One region of the Paraburkholderia sp. BL10I2N1 genome, then DNA from elsewhere that is predicted to be linked to it. Evidence: predicted binding sites of a transcription regulator. Region 1 holds the regulator's gene; each other region holds the start of a gene.
The links. The regulator FNR, encoded in region 1, switches genes on or off when oxygen is low (the NO sensors DNR and NnrR bind a similar motif). The targets are predictions, from matches to a motif close to TTGATNNNNATCAA.

Region 1 (3,345 bases):
GGCGCTCAATCCCTCAATAACTGCTGTCAGCAGCACACGCTCCAGTGCCTGGCCGACTGCCAGCCACGCGGGCGCGTCATCGACGCCCGTTGCAAGGCACAGAAAGAGCGGCGAACCCGTAACCAGCGACCGGTGCGTCGCCGCCATTCCGTCACCCAGGTCGAACGTGCGAATCGCCAGCGCGACCAACGGCGCCGCGACGTCCTGAAGCACGTGAAGGCCGGCCGACAGCGCCGGCATACCATCCTCGCGGCGGCTTGAGTGAATCCAGCTCGCCAGTTCACGTCGAAAGCGTGGGTCGTGGAACTGCACGAGGTCTGCTTCGGCGATGAGCTCGGCGATACGCTCGCGCTCGCCCACCGCATCGATGCAGATGACGTCGGCACCCTCGGCCATGCCAGCTTCGCGCAGCCTTTGCTGGACGTCGGGCGACACGGGTTCACTGGAGAATGCCGCACGGTTGGTGACGCGCCTGGCAATCGCCTCGAATAGCGGCGCCAGCGTGGCGTCACAATGTCCGTCGGGCACGATCTTCAGATGCGCGAGGACATCCGGATCGGCGGACGACGGGAACAAAGTGATGGCATAGGCAAGCCCCAGGTGACTCAATGCGGCGCGCAGATTGAAAAGCGCTGCGCCGCAGCTGATGATCAGTTCGCGGTCGAACGGATCAACGACAGACAGGGCGCGCAGGCGGTCGGCACACAGCGTGATAGCGTCGCCGTCGACGATGAAATGCCAAGGTTGCGTATTGTGGCTGGACGGCGCGAGCACGGCGTACCGCAACGCAAAGCGCAGCTTCTCTTCAAGGCTGGCGTGTGGATCGAGTTGCTGTTCCGATACGGATCATGCTGCCATGTAGGGCGTTGTTTTCATTCAAGCCTCCCGCGTGACGGACTACCCTGTGACAGATCGCTCTTGAGAGCCAGGCCGATCAGTTTCAGGTAACCGGTTTATCCTGTCAGATTGAGGCACGACACACCTGACCCAGGTCAAGGCACGGCGTCCGTCTCGCGCTGAAATCGGCGCCTGCGACTGCACGCGACCGCACTCATTGTCGCGCCGGTGGTGAGGGATCCAGTTCTGTGCAGGTCAACCGGCGACGTAAGACGAGCGATGCGTGCGATGGTATTCGATGGCAGCCCGGCGCTGCCAGGCGAGATGGAATTATCCGATCCGGCGCCGTCCAGGGGAACGTTGCTGAGGTGACGCAAAAACGGGCGGCCGTCCCGTCGTCCGGATAGCGCATCTGAACGCTCCGCATCTTGCCACCTCATGTCGCCGTTTGTGACAGGGCGCATCCGGTCAGACACGCTCCAGTCCGTCAGGGTTGAGGATGCGAATCTGTTTGCCGCGCGCATCGACCAGCCCCTCACGCTGGAATTTCGAGAACATGCGGCTGACGGTTTCGAGTTTCATGCCGAGGTAGCTGCCGATTTCCTCGCGCGTCATCCGCAGGTTGAACTCCGCCGACGAGTAGCCGCGAGCCCTGAGCCGGGTCGAAAGATTGAGCAGGAAGGCCGCGACACGCTGCTCGGCCGACATCGTGCCCAGCAGCAGCATCAGGACGGATTCCCGGACGATCTCGCTGCTCATCATCCGGTGCACGTGCTGCTGGATTCCCTTGACCTCCCGGCACAACGATTCGAGCAGGTGAAACGGGATGATGCAGACGTTGCTGTCTTCGATGGCAATCGCATCGAAGCTGTGATGGCCTGTGCTCACGCCATCCAGACCGAGTGCGTCGCCCGCGAGATGAAAGCCGGTCACCTGCTCGCGTCCGTCGCGATGCATGACGACGGTCTTGAACGACCCTGCACGCACCGCATACATGCTCTGGAAAGCATCGCCCGTGCGATAGAGCGCCTCTCCCTGCCTGACCATGCGCGTCGAGCAGATGATCGCGTCGAGGCGCTGAAGGTCAAGGGGCGAGAGGCCCTGCGGCAGGCAGACGGCGCGCATGGCGCAACTGGAGCAGCGCGAGGTCGGCCGATTTACCGCAGTTGCAGAGGACGTTCCATTGAGGGCGCGCGGCATGGGCGGCGCGATCCGGACAACTGGCGCGGCGACGGGGTATTGGGCAACGTCAGACATGATGTGCTCCTCTTTCCTGAGTGGCGCATGCGAGCCCGCTTGCGCGCAAATTTCTTGATCGTGTCGCGGGCCAGCAGGAACTCGCTGGTCTTGTCGAAGATGTCGTGCGCTCTGATCGCCATGCAGGCTTCGCGAAATCATCCGGTGCCGGATGGCGAGCGAGTCTTCGACCAGAAAGACCTTCTGCGTTGCATCGGTTGTGTCGCAAGTCATGCGTTTCAGTATGGTCGGTGTTGTCTCAAAATTAAATCGTCCGTGTATGAAGTTCAGGTAGGCGTCGCGGAAGACGTGTAGGGAAAATCCTACGCGACGACGAGCCCGACCCTCTGAAACCACGGATAGTTATGCCGCGCGACGGATTAATTCGGCGCTCAATCCATATTCCCTGGCAATCGACAGCAGTCTGTCGTGCCATTCACAGACGCCGAACAAGTCATCGACGTTTTGCAGGCAGCTCAACAGAGTCACGGTAGATTCGTCGTAGACGTTGATCCTCGTCCGCAACAGCGCCTTGCGCAGCGCGGTAATTCCGGCGTCCATATCAGCGGGGTGACCGAGTGCCGGCCCGATCAGGTACCGGACCGGCACCCCCTCCATCGAAGAGGTGTAGTCGGCAGGACGGGTAAAGCTGCCAGTCGGACACCCACCGCACGATCACCGATATGCTGCGCCGCCCTTCGGGAGCAACGCAGCGCGCCGCTGATCAAAAAGGTGTTCGACTACGTGGTCGAAGATTTCCTGCCTGGTGAGAAAATGAACAGGGCGCATGAGGTGTCTCCCGCGTTGTCTACCGGCCATTGACATCGAATCTGGCTGGCTGTCGATTTCAGTATTGTCGACGCGCAGGTCATGCGAAATTAGCGTTCACGGAGAATCGCGTAGGATCTGCTGATGTGAAGTAGGGAATTTCTGACGTGCGGCAGGGCGCTTTTACAAACGAAGGCTGACCTGCATGCAGCATGAAGCGTAAGAACCTTGCCATGACCTCTGTCGAATCAGGCGGGTGTGTGCCACTTCTCCGTGTCGCAGAAAACGGAAGCAGAACGGCGCCCCGGTCAGATCTCGTCCTCGTCACCAAAAAGCTGTGTCGCAGCGCGTAGCGCACAAGCGCGGCTTCGTGCGGCATCTGCATCTTTTCAAGGATGCGCGTCTTGTAGGTGCTGACCGTCTTCGCGCTGACACACGGCTCCTGGGCGATTTCGGAGATCGTCTGGCCAGCCGCAATGCGTCGGAAATCGTCGAATTCGCGGT
Region 2 (3,345 bases), 1.4 Mb from region 1:
TATCGTCTGGAGCGGGAAGGTGACCGTGATCGCGAAGCCTTTCCCGTTCGCCGTGTCGATTTCGACCGACCCGCCCAGCATGTGCACCCGCTCGCGGATGCCCAGCAGGCCGAACGACTTTTCCGCCCGCGGGTCGTGCTCGCCCGCGCCGTGTCCGTTGTCGGCGATCCGCAGCACACAGGAGTCGTCCTCGATGCGCAGGGTCAGCATCACGAGGGTCGCGTCGGCATGCTTCGCGACGTTGGTCAGCGCTTCCTGCACGATGCGGAACAGTGCCGTCGCGCCGTCGCGCGTGAAGCGGGTTTCGCCGGTTTCGATGCGGCGTTCGACGTCGATGCCGTAACGGCTCGTGAAATCGCTGGCGAGCCACTCGATTGCCGGAATCAGGCCGAGGTCATCCAGCATCACCGGCCGCAGGTCGGCGGCGATCCGGCGGACGGATGCGACCGTCGCGTCGATCAGGCGGCGCATGCCGCGCAGCTGGTCAGCCAGTTCCGGCTTCAGCGCCGGATCGGCGCTGAGCGCCCTCTCGACCGACGAGAGATCCATCTTGAGCGCCGTCAACTGCTGGCCGAGATCGTCGTGCAACTCGCGGGCGATACGGTTTTTTTCCTCTTCACGCACATTCTGCAGATTCGCGGACAGCTCGCGCAACTCTTCGCGGGCGCGCTTCTGGGCATTATCGGCTTTGACGCGTTCCGTCACGTCGCGCAGCATCACCGTGTACAGCTTGCCGCTCGCCTCGCGAATCTGCGAAATCGACGCTTCGATCGGGAATTCCTCGCCGTTCGCCCGAAGTCCGAACAGCACCCGCTGCCGGCCCATCTGGCGATCCGATACGCCCGTCACGCCGAACTGGTCGACGTGCCGCGCGTGGGCGGCACGAAACCGCTCGGGGATGAACCGGGACAGCGGGGTGCCGATCGCATCCATCGCCGGGCAGCCGAACAGCTGCTCGGCCATCGGATTGAAGATGACGATGCGCTGGCTTTCATCGATGGTAATGATCGCTTCCATCGACGAGCGGATGATGCCCATCATGCGCGCTTCGTTGAGTGTCGAGCGGGTCGGGTCCTCGTGGTTCGCGCGAGCCGCACCGGCACGTTCGCGGGCGACGAGGAACGCGACGGCAGCGAGCAGCACGGCGGCCGCCAGCCCTAGGATCAGCACGAGCGAACCCGCGTCGCCGGCGGCCGCGCGCAACTCGCGTTCGCTCGTGGTGTAGACGAGCGTGAGGGGCTCACCGCCAAGGTTCAGCGTCGCGGTATGGCGAACCACCGGCGATGAGTCGGCGACATCGTCGCCAGCCGGTTCGAAGCTGTAAATCTGGGTCGCGGACGTCCCGGCGAGCACCTGCAGGTCGATACCTTTCTGCCCGGCCATGGTCTGGTCGAAGAGCCGTCCGATATCCAGAATCGCTACGAGCACGCCCTCCGCGTTTGCGCGCCGGGCGGCCGGGGTAGGCGGGGCCGCGGGCGCGGCAAGTAACGTCTGGCGTTCCACAAACTGCGAGGCGCTGATCGTGGCGGCGACGCCGGCCACAAGCACGGCGATAGCGATCGCCATGGGCCATCGGATGGGAAGGACGCCCCCAGGCAGGTGGGGTTGCATTCGAGCATTTTGCGTTTTGTCTTTTAACGCCATGCGGGTTCGCCTGAGCAAGATCATTCCGTGGGCGGCGAAGCCGCTGCGGATCGGAAATTCGTTTTCGCGCCGTCGCCTGACCCTGCGGGATACGGTCGTTCTAATTTTGCCTCCTTTAGACGCATGCTGCCAGTATGGAAATACATCTGGCGTGCGCCCGTGACGTCCAATGGGCAAGCAAAGCAGCGGTTGATCCTTGTCAAACATGACATCCATGGTGTCGGCAAACTGAGTACTCAGGCAGGGCTGAGACGGCCTCGCCATCAAAGGATAAGGGCGCAAGTCCAGGAGGCGGCCATGTACAAGCGAATCTTCGCCGCGATCGACGGCAGTGCGTCGGCGCAGCTCGCGCTCGAGGAAGCGGTGAGGCTGGCGCAGGCAGCAGACGCCACGGTGACGGCTGTGTGTGTCGTGCAGCACACAACGCGACTGAGCGATCTCGGTCCCGTTTTTGTCGACGAGCAGCAGATCCACGCCGTCGCCACCGATGCGGTGACGGAGACGCTAAAAGACGCAGACGAATGCTTTCAGCAAGCTCAGGTACGCGGCGTCGCCCGTGCCATCGATGCGCGGGGCGAAGAGATCGCCAGCGTTCTCAGTCGCGCGGCTGATGAGTGCGAGGCCGATCTCGTCGTCATGGGCACCCACGGACGCCGCGGCTGGCGGCGGATGCTAATGGGCAGTGTTGCCGAGTCTCTCGTCCGGCTGACCCATCTGCCCGTATTGCTCGTCCGGCACGATCCCGACATCAAGCCGATCCCATCAGGTCTGTGAGACTGCGAGCGGGAGCTGGATGTGGCGTTTCGCGTCGCGTCGTGCGCGCGGGCTGCCATTCTGGCGGACTCCAGGCGGGGGCGTACGCCGCTCCACGTGTGACCGGCGTACGATGCCAGTTTTCAGACGACGGCCGCTTCCTTCGAGGCAACCCGATCCGCGCTCAATGGTCCCAGCAACGACTTCCAGTACCGAAGGTGATGGAATGAGTCGGGCGGCACATCCGTATCGAAGCTGACTGTCATCAGGCATTCTTCGGGGGACAGGGGCTCCTCGTTGGCCAGTTGCCGGACCAGCACCAGCGTACCCGCGTCCGATGGCTGGAATGGGCCAGCTGCTCGTCCCCTCACACGTTCGACCAGTGTTCGCGGGCTCGCGTAAAAGTCCAGAATGAAGACGGGCATCGACAACGTATTCGCAAGCTCGATAAAACGCCTGCGGTCGTGCTCCTTGAGGAACGTGGCATCGACCAGCATCGGATAGCCCGCGAGTAATGCGTCACGTGTGATGGCGAGCAGCGCGGTGTAGTGAGTGTGGATCGCGTGCGAAGTGTACGCGGCGGCGGGCAGCGCGCGAAGCACCGGTGGCGAAAGCGGGCGTTCGCGTTTGCGCTCTACGTCGCTGGACAGGCGGACCGCGCCGATCAGCGGTGCGAGCGCTGCGCTGGCTGCGGATTTTCCCGACCCTGAATAACCGTGGCAGAGCAGCAGCCAGGGAGAATCGGCCCGCACGGTGCGCCGGGCAAATGCCACATAGGCACGTGCCGCTGCAACACTATCGGTAGACCGCGCGACGGGCGCCTTCAACATCGCGACAAGCGCGCGCACCAGCGCGCGGTAGACCATATAGAAGCGCATCACCGACAGCGCCCCGAAGTCCCCCGTGAACTGAAGCCAGTCGTTCAGCAGGTGAGCCGCAAGATCATCG
Region 3 (3,345 bases), on a different contig from region 1:
CCCGAGCAGCGTGCGCACTTAACAACGGAACGGGACACTAGCTGCGCTCGCTAGAACTTCATCCCGACGCCTATTCCCAGTACCAGTGGGTCGATGTCCAGCCGGCCCAACGAACTATCGCCGACCGAGGCGTCCGTGTGCATCCAGATCTTCTTGATATCCGCGTTGAGAAAGACGGTCTTCGTGATCTGCACGTCGACGCCAGCCTGCACCGCCGGACCGAAGCTGCTGCGTGACACCTGGATGCCTTCGGAGCCCGCGCTCAGGCCGTCGTTGTAGAAGTACGTGTAGTTGACCCCCGCGCCGACATACGGTCGGATCATGCCAGCATGGTTGAAGTGATATTGCAGCAGCAGCGTCGGTGGCAGCACGTTCACGCCACCTAGATCGCCGAGGCCAGACGTCACGTGGTGCCGCGAGGTGGCGAGAATCAGCTCGATGCCGATCGCGTCGCGGATCATATAGGTCAGGTCCAACTCCGGCACGAGTGCGTTATTGACACCCACGCCGAGCGACGACAACGTGCCGCTGGTGTGTACTTCGGGCTCGATCGAGATGGCACGCAGACGCACGAGCACGTCACCGGCGTGGATCCCATCCGCCGGCACCTCGCCTGCCATCGTGCTTCCGTTCGCGCTTACGTCATCCGCGTATGCCAGCACTTCGAACAAACCGGTAGTGCACAGGCTTGCCACGATCATGACGGCCTTAATCATGTGCTTCATCGCTTTCCCCTTGTTGACGTATGCGGGGAATTGTCGACGCGCAAATCAGGGCTGCCCTTGCGCAGGATCAACCGGTCCCGATCCCGAAGTCAAGATGCGACATCGGGTCACGCGTAGGAATGTCGAGATAGCGGGAGCCTTGAGGCCGGACTATTGGCCTTCAACCGCATTGACTGGTACCCAAGATGTTTCTCGCACCCGGAGACACCGATTTCGCAGCCATTGCCGGACTGGCTGCAGCCGCCGAACGGCACGCAGATCACTCTGCTACTTCTGCGCATGCAACAAGGTCATTACGCACGACCATGGCTGCAGCGCTAGATATCTGAGCTACCTCGTTCGTGAGATGGACCCGGTCGCGTCACATCTCGTACCTGACCGGCGAACCGTGCAGCTGCATCTGGGAGATGGAACGCCGACCTTCTTCCCTGTTGCCGAACTCGAAGAGCTTGTCTAGCAACGGCAGAACCGCTTCGCGTTCTCGATCGACGCAGAACTTGCCATCGAAATTGATCCGCGAACCGTCAGCACCAAAACGCTTTCACCACTCGCGCGCCTCGGCTTCAACCGAGCGAGCTTCGGCGTACAGGACTTTGCTACCGACGTTCAGCAGGCTGTCAATCGCATCCAGCCACTCGGTGTGGTGAAACGCGCACTCAGCGGCGCACGCGATGCGGGATTTCTCTCAATTAACGTCGACCTGATCTACGGTTTGTCGCAGCAGACTGTCGCCTGATTTAGCCCGCGCACTGCGTCAGTGCACCGCACCCCGCCGCTTTGTTCGTCCTTGATCGACATCAATCACAAAGCTGGCCGGTTGTCGGACCATGATGCTGCGAGTGTGATGCCGCATGCGTCAAGCCAGCTTCAGGTCAAAAGTGCCACAACCCGGACTTAACCACTATGACAGACAGAAAAGCCTTAAGGAAACGGTCGATAGCCATCGTCACGACATTGAGCGCCTGTCTATCGGGATGTGATCTGACTGTGCTTGATCCAAAAGGGAGCGTCGGCGCGGCCGAGAAGTCGCTGATCGCCACCGCCACGTGGGCGATGCTGATCGTCGTGATCCCGGTGATCCTGCTGACGCTGTTCTTCGCGTGGCGCTACCGTGCGTCGAACCGTCATGCGATCTACGCACCCAAATGGTCGCACTCGACGGCGATCGAGATCGTCGTCTGGACTATCCCCGCCCTGATCATCCTGTACCTCGGTATCCTGACGTGGCGCACCACACATGAGCTCGACCCGTACCGGCCGCTGCAGTCGAGCGTGAAACCGATCGACGTCGAGGTGGTCGCGCTCGACTGGAAGTGGCTCTTCATCTACCCGGACCTCGGCATTGCGTCGGTGAACCAGCTCGCCGTGCCAGTCGATACGCCGGTGAATTTCCGGATCACGTCGGACTCGGTGATGAACTCATTCTTCATCCCGCAACTCGGCACCCAGGTGTATGCAATGGTCGGCATGCAGACCCGGCTGCACCTGATCGCGGATGCACCGGGAAATTTCGAAGGCATGTCCGCCAACTTCAGCGGCAAGGGATTCGCCGACATGAAGTTCCGCACGCTCGCGACGAGCGCCACCGACTTCGACGCATGGGTGCGGAAGGTCAAGGCTTCGCCGGACCGCCTGAGCATGGACGAATACGCCGAAGTCGCGAAGCCGAGCGAGAAGCAGTCGGTACGCTACTTCTCATCGATCGACCAGTACCTGTTCCGCAACATCGTTGCCCGATACAACAACGGCAACGTCACGGCCTTCCGCGACGCCGCCTGTCGCACGCAGACCACGGAGTAAGCCATGTTTGGAAAACTCACGCCCGGCGCGATTCCGTTCGATCAGCCGGTCATCATGGGCGCGGCCGCGTTCATGGCGCTCATCGTGCTGGCGGTCATCGTCACGCTCACGAAGCTCGGCCGCTGGAAGTGGCTCTGGACCGAGTGGCTGACAAGCGTCGATCACAAGAAGATCGGCATCATGTACATCATCGTCGCGGTGCTGATGCTCGTGCGCGGTTTTGTCGACGCCGTAATGATGCGGCTTCAGCTCGCGATCGCGTTTCACGGCCCCGGTTACCTGCCGCCGCACCACTACGACCAGATATTCACCGCGCACGGTGTCATCATGATCTTCTTCATGGCGATGGCGCTGATGGTCGGCCTCTTCAATCTTGTCGTGCCGCTGCAGATCGGCGCGCGCGACGTCGCCTTCCCGTTCCTGAATTCGCTGAGCTTCTGGATGACGGCGATCAGCGCGATCCTGATCAATCTGTCGCTCGTGATCGGCGAGTTCGCGCAGGTCGGCTGGCTCGCGTATCCACCTCTGTCGGAGCTGCAGTTCAGTCCCGGCGTCGGGGTCGACTACTACATCTGGAGTCTGCAGCTCTCCGGCGTCGGTACGCTGATTACCGCGATCAACTTCTTCGTGACGATCGTCAAGCTGCGCGCGCCCGGCATGACGCTGATGAAGATGCCGGTGTTCACGTGGACCGCGCTGTGCTCGAACGTGCTGATCATGGCAACGTTCCCGATCCTAACCGTGACGCTCGCACTGCTCGGCCTCGACCGCTACGCAGGCATGCACTTTTTCACAAATGAGCTCGGCGGAAACGCGATGC

Region 2: a site for FNR is predicted at 1,834-1,847, ahead of B0G77_RS26655 (universal stress protein). Genes of this name have one in related genera too.
Region 3: a site for FNR is predicted at 1,513-1,526, ahead of cyoA (ubiquinol oxidase subunit II). Genes of this name have one in related genera too.

Annotation. Positions count from the first base shown of each region.
Region 1 covers NZ_SNWA01000002.1:2,429,213-2,432,557, forward strand. Annotated here, with positions in the region: gene B0G77_RS33175 (nitroreductase) at 1-774, opposite strand, end outside; gene fnr (fumarate/nitrate reduction transcriptional regulator Fnr) at 1,306-2,037, opposite strand; partial or broken gene B0G77_RS33185 (hypothetical protein) at 2,437-2,862, opposite strand; partial or broken gene B0G77_RS33190 (response regulator transcription factor) at 3,150-3,345, opposite strand, start outside.
Region 2 covers NZ_SNWA01000002.1:1,030,035-1,033,379, reverse strand. Annotated here, with positions in the region: partial or broken gene B0G77_RS26660 (PAS domain-containing sensor histidine kinase) at 1-1,449, opposite strand, end outside; gene B0G77_RS26655 (universal stress protein) at 1,942-2,418, shown strand; gene B0G77_RS26650 (bifunctional aminoglycoside phosphotransferase/ATP-binding protein) at 2,541-3,345, opposite strand, start outside.
Region 3 covers NZ_SNWA01000003.1:144,744-148,088, forward strand. Annotated here, with positions in the region: gene B0G77_RS38575 (OmpW family outer membrane protein) at 51-725, opposite strand; gene cyoA (ubiquinol oxidase subunit II) at 1,629-2,525, shown strand; gene cyoB (cytochrome o ubiquinol oxidase subunit I) at 2,529-3,345, shown strand, end outside.